Regions from separate parts of the Stenotrophomonas sp. Steno-Z10-BAI genome, predicted to be linked through region 3. Evidence: predicted binding sites of a transcription regulator. Region 3 holds the regulator's gene; each other region holds the start of a gene.
What was found. The regulator FliA, encoded in region 3, starts transcription of late flagellar genes. The targets are predictions, from matches to a motif close to TAAAGTTTNNCNNNCNNNGGCCGATAA.
Positions count from the first base shown of each region.

Region 1: AC06E9_RS14225 (methyl-accepting chemotaxis protein) is a predicted target of FliA. The motif match lies at 1,758-1,784, and genes of this name have one in related genera.
Region 2: AC06E9_RS13675 (GGDEF domain-containing protein) is a predicted target of FliA. The motif match lies at 1,575-1,601, and genes of this name have one in related genera.

Region 1 covers NZ_JBWJOZ010000005.1:244,764-248,034, forward strand. Annotated here, with positions in the region: gene AC06E9_RS14210 (MFS transporter) at 1-1,060, shown strand, start outside; gene AC06E9_RS14215 (hypothetical protein) at 1,151-1,354, opposite strand; gene AC06E9_RS14220 (hypothetical protein) at 1,351-1,494, opposite strand; gene AC06E9_RS14225 (methyl-accepting chemotaxis protein) at 1,813-3,271, shown strand, end outside.
Region 2 covers NZ_JBWJOZ010000005.1:108,088-111,358, forward strand. Annotated here, with positions in the region: gene AC06E9_RS13675 (GGDEF domain-containing protein) at 1-1,519, opposite strand, end outside; gene AC06E9_RS13680 (NAD-dependent epimerase/dehydratase family protein) at 1,652-2,290, shown strand; gene AC06E9_RS13685 (tryptophan 2,3-dioxygenase) at 2,362-3,240, shown strand.
Region 3 covers NZ_JBWJOZ010000002.1:740,748-744,018, reverse strand. Annotated here, with positions in the region: gene AC06E9_RS08155 (chemotaxis protein CheA) at 1-183, opposite strand, end outside; gene AC06E9_RS08150 (protein phosphatase CheZ) at 189-803, opposite strand; gene cheY (chemotaxis response regulator CheY) at 803-1,195, opposite strand; gene AC06E9_RS08140 (RNA polymerase sigma factor FliA) at 1,212-1,958, opposite strand; gene AC06E9_RS08135 (MinD/ParA family ATP-binding protein) at 1,955-2,842, opposite strand; gene flhF (flagellar biosynthesis protein FlhF) at 2,829-3,271, opposite strand, start outside.

The DNA.
Region 1 (3,271 bases), on a different contig from region 3:
TGCGGGGCTGATGATCTCGCTGCCCGCACTGCTGGCAGCGCTGTTCGCACCGCTGGTGGTGATCAGCGCCGGCAGCGTGGATCGACGCTCGCTGCTGTGCGGGCTGCTGGGCCTGCTGGTAATCGCGAATCTGGGTGCGGCCTTCGCCCCCACGTTGGGCTGGATGCTGGCGGCCCGCGTGCTGGTCGGGCTGTGCATGGGCGGCATCTGGGCCATTGCCGGCGGGCTGGCGGTGCGGCTGGTGGCAACGCGATCGGTCGGCCTGGCCACATCGCTCATCTTTGGCGGCGTGGCGGCTGCTTCCGTGCTGGGCGTTCCGCTTGGCGCGCTGATCGGGGAGCTGCTGGGATGGCGTTGGGCGTTCGGCAGCATGGCGCTGCTGGGGGCCGCCGTCCTTGCCCTGCACTTGGCCGTGATGCCCGGGCTGCCGCCGTCCGGCACGACCAGCGTGCGCCAGTTCGCTCAGCAACTGGGCAACCGCGGGCTGCAGCTTGGGTTGCTGCTGACCTTCCTGCTGGTCGCCGGGCACTTCATCGCCTTTACCTTCGTTCGGCCGCTGCTGATGTCGGTCTCGGGATTCGACGCGCGCTGGGTGGGGCTGCTGTTGTTCGGCTACGGCGCCGCGGGCATGGCCGGCAACTTCCTTGCCGGCATCGCGGCAGCACGACGTACCAGGCTGACGGTGTCGCTGATCGCGGCGGGTCTGGTGCTGGCGCCCTCGCTGTTCCTGACCATCGGGGAGTCGCGCCTGGGCGGTGCCATGGCGCTGCTGGCGTGGGGGCTGGCCTACGGCGGGGTATCGGTGGGCTTGATGACGTGGATGATGAAGGCCGTGCCCAGGGCGATGGAAATCGCCTCCGCACTCTATGTCGGTGCTTTCAATGTCGGGATCGCATCCGGGGCGTGGGTGGGCGGCCAAGCACTGGATCGGCTCGGTCTGACCGCCAATCTCTGGCTCACCGGTGGCTTCGCGGTCGCAGCAGGGGTGGTATGCCTTGCTGGCCGCCGGATGGAATGGACGGAGCGGGAGCCCGACAGGCTCAAGCGGGCAAGGCGATAGTGCTGCTGTCATACAAGACCGGCGTTGCGCCAGTTTTCCCTCCCGTGGCTTGCTCAGCGCACGTCAACGCACTGTGCATGGTTCAGCGCGCTACAGCGTGCTGGAGTCCACCACGTGGCGACCGGCCTGGGTCAAATCGATGTCGCCGTCTTCCGCCTGGGCCGCGTAGCCGGCCTTGACGGCCCAGTTGGCGGCTTCATCGCTGACCGGACGCGTGGCGTTGATGTCGCGCAGGATCTGCCGCTGTTCGTCGGTCAGGTGCGTTGCCGCGCTCGTACCGGTTCCGCCGCTCATGGCGCGCGGGCCTCGACGCTGACCACGCCCTGGGCCAGCCGCGCCCGCTTGGCGCGCCGATGGTTCACCCACCACACCAGCCCCGGCAGGCCGTACAGCAGTGCACCGGCGAGCAGAAAGATCTTGAAGGCGGCATTCATGGCGGTCTCTCTCCGTGCGGTATGGCGTCATGCATCGTGGTCGACCGGATGTGCGGTAACGCACCCCGGGTCCTGCAGCGGCCCCCGGCCGCGATCCCAGTCCTAGTTCAGCGCAGTCGCCGTGAAGGTGCTGTCCCGTCCTTCACTGTCGCACGTTCACGCGCCATGTGAGCACGGGGGCCCTGATCGTCATCCCTTCGTCGTCTGGCGCCGGTACAACGGGATCCATTGGCGAAGCTCTGGCCGCTCGCTGAGATCGGCCCTCAAGTTCAGCGTGATCCCGCCGATACCGATGCGTCCTTCCGCCTGGAGTACGTGATGTCGGTCGTCCCCCGCCGCCTGTCCTTGTTCGTCGCCCGTCTGGGCGATCGGTTCGGCTTCCGTCTCGCTCAGCCGCCCCGGCTGGCCGCGCTCGGTCGCCTCAGCGTGGCACAGAAACTCAGGGCCAGCCTGCTGATCTGCGGCCTGGGCCTGTTGGCGGTCGCCGTGGTCTACGGCTGGACGGGCCATGATACCGAGCGTGCAGCCCAAACCTTCGCCGCGCACCAGCAGGAGGCCGCACTGGCGGCCACGCTGGCGACCGAGATCGCCGATGCGCGGCGCCTGCAGACCCGCTATGCCAGCACGTTCGATGGCAGCGATCGCGAGGCGTTGCAGGCCGCGCAGCAGCGCCTGCAGGCGACCCTGGCCGAGCTGCAGCGCGATCCCCACGACGCCGGTAGCGCCGGGGCACTACGCGAGCTGGCCGCCCGCGCGGGTGATTTCGCCGAGGGCATCACCGCATTGAATGCCCGGGTGGATGAGATGGGGCGTGGCGATGCCGGCCTGCGTGCGCAGCTGGAGGCGGCGGCTGCCACGCTGGAGGCCAGTGTCGAGGCCGGCGCGCGCCCGGTGTTGATCGCCCAGCTGCAGAAGATGCGGCGCGAGGAAAGCCTGCTGCTGCTCACCGGTGACGCGGCGCACACCGATCGTGCCAGCGAACAGAAGTTGCCGTTCGATCTGTCCCTGGCAGAGGCGCGCCTGGATGCAGAGACGCAGGAAGCACTGCGAACGCAGATGGTGGCATATCAAGGGGCGCTGCTGGCCTACACGGCCGCCCGCATCGGGCTGGATGTGGAAGCGCAGTCACTGGCCGAGAGCGCCGCGCAGGTCGGCCCCGGGCTGCAGGCGCTGCAACAGGCGCAGGCGCAGGCATTGGCGGCGGCGCGCGAGCGACAGGCCGCGCGGGCCAGCACCATGGGCATCGTGTTCGCGCTGACCCTGCTGCTGGTGGCGGCCGTGCTGATCGCCACGCTGCTGCTGGTGCTGCGGGCGGTCCGCCAGCCGATCACCGATACGCTCCGCTTCGCCGAGGACATTGCCGAAGATCGACTGGACACCGTCCTGCCGCTCCATAACCCGCACGATGAAATCGGCCAGCTCGCCGCGCGCCTGCGCCACATGCAGCAACGGCTGCGCGAGCGGATCGAGGCCGAGCGCGCGGTGGCACGCGACAACACCCGCGCCCGCCAGGCATTGGACAGTGCGCAGACCGGCGTGATGGTGCTCGACGGTGAAGGGCGGATCGGCTTCCTCAACCACGCGCTGCTCACCGAACTGCAGCTCACGCACGCGGACTGGAGCGGCCAACCCGCGGCCGCCCTGCATCCGGCCTTCGCCAGTCTGTTGCCGATGCTGCAGCGCGGCCAGCGTGCCAGCCGGGAGATCGAGCACGCCGGCATCCGCTATCAGCTGGTGATCACCCCGATCGTGGAGCACGACCAGCTGCTGGGCGCGG
Region 2 (3,271 bases), on a different contig from region 3:
GCTTGGCCGCATACAGCGACGCATCGGCACGCCGCAGCAGCGCCTCGGCTGGCTCGCCCGGCTGCCATTGCGCCAGCCCGGCGCTGAAATGCACCGGCACGCGCTGTTCGTCCAGCGGCAGCGGCCGCTGCGCCAACGAGCGCTGCAGCCGAAGCAGGGTGGACATGCTGTCCGCTGCAGGTGTTTCCGGCAGCAGCAGGACGAACTCATCGCCGCCGAGCCGGGCGATGGCATCGCTGCTGCGCAGGTGCAGCTGGCAGACGGTCACCAGGTGGCGAAGCACCGCATCGCCACCGGCATGGCCATGCAGGGTATTGGTCTGATGGAAATCGTCCAGGTCCAGCAGGGCCAGCGCCAGCGGATGGCCGTGGCGGGCGGCACGCGCCAGTTCGCGCTCCAGCAGCTCATCCAGACCGCGGCGGTTGAGCGCACCGGTCAGCGGATCGGTCCGGATCAACCCGGAGACCTCGCGCAGCTCCTGCTCCAGCTCGGCGATGCGCTGTTCGGCCTGTTCCACTTCACGGCGTGCATTGCCCAGGTGGTCGCGCGCCTGCAGGGCCTGATCCTGCACCCGGCCGGTGTCCTGCAGCACGTCCTGCAGCAACTGGTTGAGGTCGGCGATGCTGCGCGCTTCCTTCAGGGCCAGCGCGTAGCTGCTGATCCGGTCATGGTATTCGCCCGTGCTCACCGCCATGCCGTCCAGGCGCTCGATGAAGCCCCCCATGACGTTCTTCATCGCCGCCTTGGATTCGACGATGCCCTGCTTGAGCAGCCCCTGCTTGTAGATCACCTCGCGCAGGTTGGCACGCGCCTGTTCGACCGAATCGCGATCCAGCGGGCCGCCGATCAGCGAACGCACCGCGTGGACCTGGCCGTGCAGCCAGCTGCTGTCATCCAGCAGCTCGCTGATGTTGTCCAACAGCAGATCGAACAGACTCAGCAGCAGCTCCTGCTGTTCCTGCCAGCCATCGCTGCGCACGCCGATCTGGTGCGAGAGCTCGCGCAGCCGTTGTTCGATCGGCTGCAGCGGCTGGCCGGGATGCCAGTGGCGCAGTTCACCGGCCAGCTGCACCGGCTCCTCGCGCAGTTCGGGCATGTTCTGCAGCAGGCTGGCCACGGTCACCCCGACGGTATGCCGCAGCAGCTCGCGCAGGCGCAGGCTGTCGGGCTGGCCATCCGGGGTCTCCTGTTCGATGGTGCGGATGTACTTGTCGATCAGCTGGCGCATCGCGCGGCCATAGCTGACCCAATCCGCGCTGCGCTGCGCCGACTGCAGGCGCAGGCCCATGTCGCCCAGCTCGCCGGGCAGGGTGGACATGCCATTGGCGAACGCGGCCAGCAGCGGCTCGGGCGCATCGATGCCGGCGAACAACCGTTGCAGCATCGCGCTGCTGCCCCCCTTGGGGCCGGGCGCCGGCTCGCTGGCGGCCTCCACCCCTGTGCCCACGCTCTGCCGCCGCGACAGCAGCCGCCCGACGGCGGTGCCGGGGCTGGGGGGAGCGTCGTGCGGGTCCGTCATGCGGCAGATCCTTGCAGGGCACGGCCGGAGCCGGAGCGGTGGAGAGGTGGGAACAGTATCGGCGCAGTGGGGCCGGCCTTGAACCGGTCATGCATGGCAGGATGGTAAGCACGGCGACGGCAGGAGAGTGCGATGAAGGTGATGCTGGTGGGGGCGACCGGACTGGTCGGCAGTCATGTGCTGCGGCAACTACTGGACGACCCCCGTTGCGATGCGGTGATCGCCCCGACCCGCCGCGCGCTGGATACCACGGATGCAGCGCTGCTCAACCCGGTGGTGGACTTCGCACAGTTGCCGGGCGAGGCCGACTGGTGGGCGGTGGATGCCGTGATCTGCGCGCTCGGTACGACGATCAAACAGGCCGGCAGCCAGGAGGCGTTCGCACGGGTCGACCATGATTTTCCGCTGGCCGTGGCACAGCAGGCACGCGCCCGCGGCGCGCATGCCTTCGCGTTGAACTCGGCGATGGGCGCCGATGCGGGCGCGCGGCTCTTCTACAACCAGGTCAAAGGCCGGCTGGAGCAGGACCTGCGGGAGCTGGGCTACCCCTCCCTGACCCTGGTCCGCCCCGGGCTGATCGGGGGCGAGCGTGCCGAGCGGCGCACCGGCGAGCATCTGGCCAGCGTGGTGCTGGGGGTGCTCGGTCCGGTCCTGCCGCGCGCCTGGCGGATCAATCCGGCCGGGACGATTGCCGCCGCGCTGGTCGAGGCGGCGTTGGTGCCGACGCCCGGCGTCAGGATCGTGGGTTCGGCCGATCTGGCGGCGCGCTGAGCCGCTGACGGCCGGATGCGCGGCCCCCCGGCCACTGCGCTACCCTTTCAGCCCCTTTAGCGGTCCCTGCCATGTCCGTCGACAAGAACCAACGCGATCTCGAAGCTGGTATCCACACCGATCTGGAGGGGCGGCTGACCTACGGCGGCTACCTGCGCCTGGATCAGCTGCTGTCGGCCCAGCAGCCGCTGTCCAACCCGCCGCACCATGACGAAATGCTGTTCATCATCCAGCACCAGACCTCCGAGCTGTGGCTGAAGCTGCTGGGGCACGAGCTGCGCGCGGCGATCGCTCACCTCAAGCGCGACGAGGTCTGGCAATGCCAGAAGGTGCTGGCGCGCAGCAAGCAGGTGCTGCGCCAGCTGACCGAGCAGTGGTCGGTGCTGGAGACGCTGACCCCCTCCGAATACATGGGCTTCCGCGATGTGCTGGGCCCGTCGTCGGGCTTCCAGTCGCTGCAGTACCGCTACATCGAGTTCCTGCTGGGCAACAAGAACGCGCAGATGCTGCAGGTGTTCTCGCACGACCCGGCCGGCCAGGCCCAACTGCAGGAGGTGCTTGATGCCCCCAGCCTGTACGAGGAGTTCCTGCGCTACCTGGCCCGCTTCGGCCATCCGGTCCCGGCCGGCTATCAAGGGCGCGATTGGCAACAGCCGCACGTGGCCGACGATGCGCTGCACCCGGTGTTCGAGCGGATCTACCAGAACACCGACCGCTTCTGGCGCGAATACGCGCTGTGCGAGGACCTGGTCGATCTGGAGACGGCCTTCCAGCTGTGGCGGTTCCGCCACATGCGCACCGTGATGCGGGTGATCGGCTTCAAGCGCGGCACCGGCGGCTCCAGCGGGGTCGGCTTCCTGCGCCAGGCGCTGGAACTGACCTTCTTCCCGGAGCTGTTCCAGGTGCGCACCACGATCCGCAACGACGACCCGATGCCGCCGGACGCCTGATCCGGCATCGGCCGCAATAAGCCTATTCATA
Region 3 (3,271 bases):
CGCCTGGATGCCGAGGAAGCCGGCACCGCCCTTGAGCGTGTGGAAGCCACGGAACACGGCGTTGAGCTGGTCGGCATCCTGGGGCGCCTGCTCCAGCGACACCAGCTGTTCGCCGAGGCGATCCAGGATTTCCTGGGCCTCGAGGATGAAGTCGGCAGCGATATCGTCTGGCACAGCACTCATGATCGTTACAGTCCCAGGTCCGAGAGCAGGTCGTCGGCGTCGTTCTGTGACACCGCATGGCGATCCAGGCCCTTCAGGGCCGGGCCGGCCAGGCCGTTGTTGTCGCGCTTGTTCTCGTCTTCCTGCGGGGGCAGGCCGAGCGCACCGAAGCCCTCATGCACGCGACGCACGATCCCGACCACGCGGCGGATGATCTGCCCGGTCAGGTCCTGGTAGCTCTGGGTCAGCGCGATTTCGGTGAGGTTGTGGCGGATCCGGTCCAGTTGCTGGCCCTGGTCGGGCGTCAACCCGTTGGCGCGCAGCTGTTCGGTGAGCGAGCGACATTCTTCGGCCAGGTCCAGCGTGCGGTGGGTGGCCTGTTCGGTCATCGCCACCACGTGGTCCAGGCGCGCGCAGGCGTCATCCAGCTCGCCGGCTTCGCTGGGCAGGCTGGGCAGCTCGCCCAAGGCCTGGCCGAGCTCGCGGGCCAGGCGGTTCAGGCCGGCCATCATCGGCTGCGTGCGCAGCGCGGCGAGGGCGTCGATTTCCCGGCGCCAACCGGCTTCGTCACCGCTTTCCAGCGCGGCCAGGGCATCCTGCAGGCGCTGCACCAGCGCGGATTTGTCGCTCAGGGTTTCCATCAGGCGCTCGCCGCCAGGCGTTCGAAGATCTTGCCGAGCTTTTCTTCCAGGGTCTGGGCGGTGAACGGCTTGATGATGTACCCGTTCACGCCGGCCTGCGCCGCTTCAATGATCTGCTCGCGCTTGGCTTCCGCGGTCACCATCAGCACCGGCAGCGTCTTGAGCTTGGCGTCGGCACGCACGGCCTTGAGCAGGTCGATGCCGGTCATGACCGGCATGTTCCAGTCGGTGACCACGAAATCGAACGGCTGGCTCTGCAACAACGCCAGCGCGGCATGCCCGTCCTCGGCTTCGGCCGTATTGGTGAAGCCCAGATCGCCCAGCAGGTTCTTGACGATACGACGCATGGTCGAGAAGTCGTCGACGATCAGGATACGCATGTTCTTGTTCAAAGCACTTTCCTCGATTTCAATGGTTCTCGAGGCCGGCGTCTGCCGCCTCGAAGATCTTCAGCCGGCCCCGCAGGCGCAGCACGGCCTGGCCATGGATCTGGCACACGCGCGATTCGCTGACACCCAACACGGCGCCGATCTCTTTCAGGTTCAGTTCCTGCTCGTAGTACAGCGACAGCACCAGCTGTTCGCGCTCGGGCAGCAGGCCGATCGCGTTGCCCAGCTCACGCCCGAACTCGCCGCGCTCCAGCACCTGCTGCGGGGTCGGGCCGCCCTGGGCGACGGTGTCCAGTTCGCCCTGGTCCTCGATCCGCGATTCCAGGCTCAGCACCTGGCCCCGCGAGGCGTCTTCCATCAGGCGCAGGTAATCCGGCAGCGGCATGTCCATCGCGGCGGCCACTTCCGTGGCGCTGGCGGCACGGCCGGTGCTCTGCTCCAGGCGACGGATGGTCGCGGCGGCATCGCGGGCGCGGCGGTGCACCGAGCGCGGCACCCAGTCGCCACGGCGGATTTCATCGATCATCGAACCGCGGATGCGGATCGAGGCGTAGGTTTCGAACGAGGCGCCCTGGTCGGCGTCGTAGCTGCGCGAGGCCTCGATCAGGCCCATCATGCCGGCCTGGATCAGGTCGTCGACCTCCACGCTGGCTGGCAAACGTGCCGCCAGATGGTGGGCGATGCGGCGGACAAGATCCGAGTGCTGGGCAATGCACTCGTTGGCCGCGGTCCGCTGGACCTCTTTGTATTGTGCTGCGCCCTTCATACCGTCACCCCGCGTTGCTTGAGGATGCGTTCCAGGAAGAATTCGACCCCGCCACGCGGCTCGGTCGGGGCCTGCCAGCGGGCGGTGCGGCGCGCGATCTCGGTCAGCGCCAGGGCGGCCGGGCTGGACGGGTAGGCCTTCACCACCGGCTGCTGGCGCTGCACCGACAGGCGCAGCCAGTCATCCTGCGGCACGCAGCCCAGGTAGTTCAGCGAGACATCGGCGAGGAACTTCTCGCAGACGCGGCTCAGCTTTTCGTACAGCACGCGGCCTTCGTTCGGGTCGCGCACCATGTTGGCCACCACCTGGATCCGGTCCACGCCGCGCTCGCGCGAGAGGACCTTGATCAGCGCGTAGGCGTCGGTGATCGAGGCCGGCTCATCGCAGACCACCACCACGGTGTCCTGTGCGGCCTGGCAGAAGGTCAGCACGCCATCGTTGATGCCGGCGGCGGTATCCACGATCATGATGTCCAGCTCGCGCTCGAGCTCGGAGAACACGTTGACCAGGCCGACGTGCTCGGCCGGCTGCAGCTCGGCCATGTGGCGGCGGCCGGAGGCGGCCGGGACCACCAGCACGCCGCCAGGGCCTTCCATGATCACTTCTTCCAGCGTGCAGCGCCCGGCGACGAGGTCGGCCAGGGTCACCTTCGGCTGCAGGCCGAGGATCACGTCGATGTTGGCCAGGCCGAGGTCGGCATCCAGCAGCAGCGTGCGCTTGCCCATGTCCGCCAGCGCCACGGCCAGATTGGCCGAAACGTTCGTTTTGCCCACGCCGCCCTTGCCGCCGGTGACGGCGATGGTGCGGACCGGGCCCAGCGGCTGGCTTCGGGTAGCCGACAACGGGAAGGTCTTGGTCAGCTTGGCGTACTCACGCGACGGCATGGTTCAACTCCGGGTTGCAGGGCATATCGGCCGCGCGGCGCAAATCTTCAAGGCGAAGTACAAGATTGGCCGCACTGGCACGGTGCAGGTCTTCAGGAACGTCCTGGCCATCGGTGACCCAGGTGATCGGCAGGCGGTGATCCACGGCCACCGACAGGGCGGTACCGAAGCGGCCGGTTTCGTCCAGCTTGCTCAGCACCACGCCCTGCGGGTTGGCGGCGCTGAAGCGGCGGACCACCTCGTCCATGTCGCCGAAGCTGGTGTTGGCCGGCAGCACCAGCAGGGTGCGGATCTGCTCGGCGGCACGCAGCCACTGCAGCTGGGCCGCCAGGGCGCGGTCGCGCGGGCCCAGGCCGGCGGTGTCGATCAGGACCAGCTTGTAGTCCTTCAGGCGTTCCAGCAGCTGGTTCAGATCGCTGCCGCTGCTGG